DNA from 2 places in the Streptomyces sp. NC-S4 genome. Region 1 is predicted to be linked to the other one. Evidence: riboswitches for the same ligand, from Rfam matches in the RefSeq annotation. Region 1 holds a riboswitch; the other holds the start of a gene.
The links. A riboswitch is a leader RNA that binds a small molecule or an ion and turns the genes downstream of it on or off. The one in region 1 is predicted to bind guanidine.
Positions count from the first base shown of each region.

Region 2: it holds a riboswitch for guanidine, as region 1 does, so the genes downstream of both, ACXNSR_RS03165 (MBL fold metallo-hydrolase) here and ACXNSR_RS35460 (Ohr family peroxiredoxin) in region 1, are expected to answer to the same signal.

Region 1 is NZ_CM135937.1:7,928,910-7,931,100, forward strand. Features, by position in the region: gene ACXNSR_RS35450 (peptidoglycan recognition protein family protein) at 1-316, shown strand, start outside; gene ACXNSR_RS35455 (hypothetical protein) at 347-790, opposite strand; gene ACXNSR_RS35460 (Ohr family peroxiredoxin) at 777-1,238, opposite strand; guanidine-III (ykkC-III) riboswitch at 1,314-1,376, opposite strand; gene ACXNSR_RS35465 (hypothetical protein) at 1,500-1,715, shown strand; gene ACXNSR_RS35470 (vWA domain-containing protein) at 2,088-2,191, opposite strand, start outside.
Region 2 is NZ_CM135937.1:813,618-815,808, reverse strand. Features, by position in the region: gene ACXNSR_RS03170 (F0F1 ATP synthase subunit B family protein) at 1-454, opposite strand, end outside; guanidine-III (ykkC-III) riboswitch at 726-793, shown strand; gene ACXNSR_RS03165 (MBL fold metallo-hydrolase) at 805-1,683, shown strand; gene ACXNSR_RS03160 (FAD-dependent oxidoreductase) at 1,744-2,191, opposite strand, start outside.

The DNA of each region.
Region 1 (2,191 bases):
GAACGAGGGCACGTACACCTCGCAGGACCCGCCGGCGGCGCAGTACGCGGCCCTGGCCGACCTGTGCGCCCACATCTGCGACCAGTACGGCCTGCCCGCGTCGGAGATCTACGGCCACCGCGACTTCAACGCCACCTCCTGCCCGGGCGACCGCCTCTACGCCCTGCTCCCGACCCTCCGCAAGGACGTCGCCGCCCGCCTCGGCGCGCCCGCGCCGCAGGAGGTCGTCGACCCCATCGAGGACCTGGTCCGGCAGGCCACCGGCCGGCCGGCCGAGGAGTACGCGGAATACCTCCCGGCAGGTCTCCTGCGCTGACGGTCCGCCGCCGCGGCGGGCTGCGCGGGGCTACAGCCGCCAGTACGTACCGGCACGGGAATCGACGTGCACCACGTGGTGGCCGACGCGCACCACGTGGTGGTCCGGGCCGGACCAGGAGCCGCAGGCGCCGTCGGCGGCGGGCAGCGGGGTCCAGATCTCCAGGAAGGTGCTGCCGTCCGGGTTGGTGCCCCGCTCGACGAGGTTCGCACCGTCCCACCGGAAGCTGCCGGCGTCTTCGCCGGGCTCGCCCGTGAGGTGGTGGAAGTGCACCTGCGAGCCGTCGAAGGACGTCGTACCGGCGAAGCCCCGGCTGTCGGCGTAGTACGCCCCGGCCTGCAGCCACACCACTTCGCGGTCCTCGACGAGGGGTCCGCCGTCGCGGCTGATGCCCCGCCGCAGCCAGGCGCCGTGTTCGGGCACCGGGACGCCGGCGTCGGCGGCGCCGCCGACGCCGGGCTCAGGCGCGGTCATCGGCGGCGGTCTCGGCGGTCCCGTCCACGGCCAGGAGCGTCAGCGGTACGTTGCCGCGCACGGCCTGCGAGTACGGGCAGACCGCGTCCGCCCGGTGCAGCAGGGGCTGGAGGTCCGCCGCCCGCCACCCGGGCAGGCCGACGGTGAGCGTCACCGCGAGGCCGTAGCCGGCGGGCGTGTCCGTGGTGCCGAGCCGGACCTCGCAGGCCACGCGCGCGGTGGAGGCGTCCGCCCCGAACTCGGCGGCCACCTCCGCCAGCGCGGAGGTGAAGCAGGCGGCGAAACCGGCCGCGAACAGCTGCTCGGGGTTGGTGGTGCCGGGCACCTTCTTGCGCGGCGGGGCGAGACGGACGTCCAGGCGTCCGTCGTCCGTGCGGACGGATCCGGTACGTCCTCCCGCGGCGTGCGCGGTCGTCCGGTACAGGCTGCGTGTGAGTGGCACGGTCATGACGTACGGCCCATCTTGCTCGACGAGGACGCTGGCCGGGTGCGGACAGCGGACGGCGCCGCTGGTGCGGCACCTCGCGCGTCGTCGTGCGTAACCGGGTACGGCGCATCTCGTCCGGGGCCGTGGACCGGCCGCCGGACAATGTAGCAACGCGGGCCCCGGTCCGGGGACCTGCTGCGCGGTGAAGTTCCTCACGGACGTCGGCGCACGATCGCGCCGTCGGCGCCGCGGCCCGCTTCCTACACTCGTCCCGTGGACGCGATGAGATGTACGTACTGCGGTGGCGTCGGCCTGGAGCCGGGTTTCGTCGAGGACGCCGGGGAGGGGGCCCGGGGGTACGCGCGCTGGATCGCCGGAGCACTGGAACGCGGCATGTTCGGCGGTGCCAAACGGCTGGGCAAGCCCCGGCGGCGCATCGAGGCGTACCGCTGCCCGCACTGCGCCCACCTGGAGCTCTTCGCCACCGAACCCGTCTGACGGCCGGCCGTCGTGCCCGGGGTCAGGGCGCGTGGTGCTGAATGCCCCGCTGGCCGGGCACCCGGGTCGACCGGGGAGTGTCCGAGCGGCGATGGCCGGCTCGCGGTCGCCGGCCCGGGAAGGGATTGCGCCGCACGGTGGCGCGGGGGGCCGCGATCAGAAGGCCGACAAGTGCGAGGACCGCGACGAGGATGAGCACATTGACGAGATTCATGGTCCTGCCTTTCGTCCAGTATTGACTGCCTGTCACTACATCTTGTTACCGAATTGCGGGACGTTAAACACAGAGGGTTACTGGAGATGTTCTGGAGGCCCTGCCGGTGCCGTTGCGGTGCCGGTCGGCAAAGGCCGCCGGAGGCACGTCACTTGGGTTCACACCGCCAGGTCGACGCGTACGGTCTCCACCCAGGACGGGGGCGCGGGCGGGGCGTTGCCGATCAGCGCGGCGATCAGCCGGCAGGACGGTGTCTCCTGCG
Region 2 (2,191 bases), 7.1 Mb from region 1:
CGCGGGCGCGGTCGATGTCGGTGAGCGGCTCACCGATGATGCGCCCCGCCAGTTCGGTGGCCAGCCCGAGGACGTGCTCGCGGAGCTCCGCCTCGGCGATCACCCGGTCGGCCTCCAGCTGCACGCCGGCGGCGGCGACCATTTCCTCACGCACCTTCTGTCCCTCGGTGCGGACGGCTGCGAGGAGGGCGAGGCCCTCCTCGTGTGCGGCCTGGCGGATCCGAGAGGCCTCATGACGGGCAGCGCTCAACTCGGCCTCGTACTCGGTCCGAATGTGCTGCGCCTCCCGCTGGATCGCCTCGGCCTGCTCCAGCCGGCCCGAGGTGATCTCCTCGCGCTCGGCGAGCGTCCTGTCGATCCTCGGAAGGAGGACCTTGGCCAGTGCGGCGAAGACCACGGAGAAGGTGATGAGGCCGACTATGAGTTCAATGAGATTCGGTTTCAAGGGTCCCATGATCGAATCGTAGCGGCCCGCTATCGGAACCGCTTCGAATTACGGCGCCTCCATGGCCTGAAATCACCTGTCCGATAATCGATATGAATTGACGTCAGCTGTCGCGGCGCGGGACCGGGCGAATTGACGGCGAATGGATTTCGCTTGTCCCTGCCGCGGTTTCTCGCCGAAGAACACCGCCATTGCCCATGGAACGGATGCGGGGCGAGCTGTGCCGCCGCACGGGCGCCCGGCAGCGGATCCGTGGATCGATGGCCGTGGTAGCGTCGCGCCGGAGGCTCACAGGTGCCCACCCCGGACGAGATGTGCGCCGTACCCGGCCCGCCAAGACGACGCACTCAGGAGGCGTCATGGCCGCAGGCACGTTCCTCATCGATTTCGACAACCCGGATCCCCGGCCTCGCGAGCTGGACGTCCGCTGGATCCACGGCTCGCCGTCGTCCAAGCACAACACCGACCCGGACATCCAGGTCCATGAGTACGACGAACACACGGTCATCCTGCGGCAGAACATGGCGATCAACTATGAAGCGCCGTTCCTCTTCCTGCTGTTCGGCAACGACCGGGCAGTGCTGATCGATACCGGGGCCACCGCTTCGAGCGAGTTCTTCCCCCTGCGTACGGTGGTGGACCGGCTCGTCGACGGCTGGCTCGCCCGCCACCCCCGCCGGGACTACCACCTGCTGGTGCTGCACACCCATGCCCACGGCGACCACATCGCGGGCGACGGCCAGTTCGCCGACCGCCCCGACACCACAGTGGTCGCGGCGGACCTCCCCACGGCCTGGAAGTACTTCGGATTCGACGAGAACCCCACCGCCACGGCGAGGGTCGACCTGGGAGGCCGCCGCCTCGAGTGCCTGGCCACCCCCGGGCACCACGAGGCGGCCGTCACGTTCTACGACCCGTGGACCGGGTTCCTCCTCACCGGCGACACGGTCTATCCGGGCCGCCTCTACATCCAGGACTGGCAGGCCTTCACCCGGACCATCGACCGCCTGATCGGGTTCTGCGAACGCAGACCGGTCACCCACGTCATGGGCTGCCACATCGAGATGACCACCGAACCGGGCGTGGACTACCCGGTCCGCACCACCTACCAGCCCCACGAACCCCCACTGCAGATGACCACCGACCACCTGCGCGAGATCCGCGCCGCACTCGACGGGATGGGCAGCCGTCCCCGCCGCCAGGCCTTTCCGCTCTTCGTCATCTGCCCGGACGACTGAACCGCGCTCGGATGGCCCGGCCGGAGTCCTGGCCCGCGTCGGATCGGGACCCCGAGCGGCTCATCGGCTCTTCTCGGTGATCATGTTGATCAGGGCTTGGGCGGTGTTGTGTTCGGAGTCGATGCCCGGGACTTCTCCGCCCTCGAAGGTGGCGGGTTCGGCGCTGCGGGGGAACATGGCCTGTTCGTATGCGGTGAGTGCGGTCTCGGGGTCGTCGGGGTGGGCGGCGAGGGCGTTGGCGAGTTCGGCGCCGTCGTACATGGCGAGGTTGGCGCCTTCGCCGTTGGGGGGTGTGAGGTGGGCGGCGTCGCCGAGAAGGGTGACCCCCGGTATCCGGTCCCACCGGTGTCCGGCCGGCAGGGTGTACTGGGGGCGCAGGACGGGTGCGGTGTCGGTGTCGGTGATCAGCGCGGTGAGTTCCGGTGCCCAGCCGTCGAATTCGGCGGCGATCCGGGCGGTGGCCGTGGTGGTGTCGGTGAAGTCGACGGCGGCGAACCAGTCCTGGGGC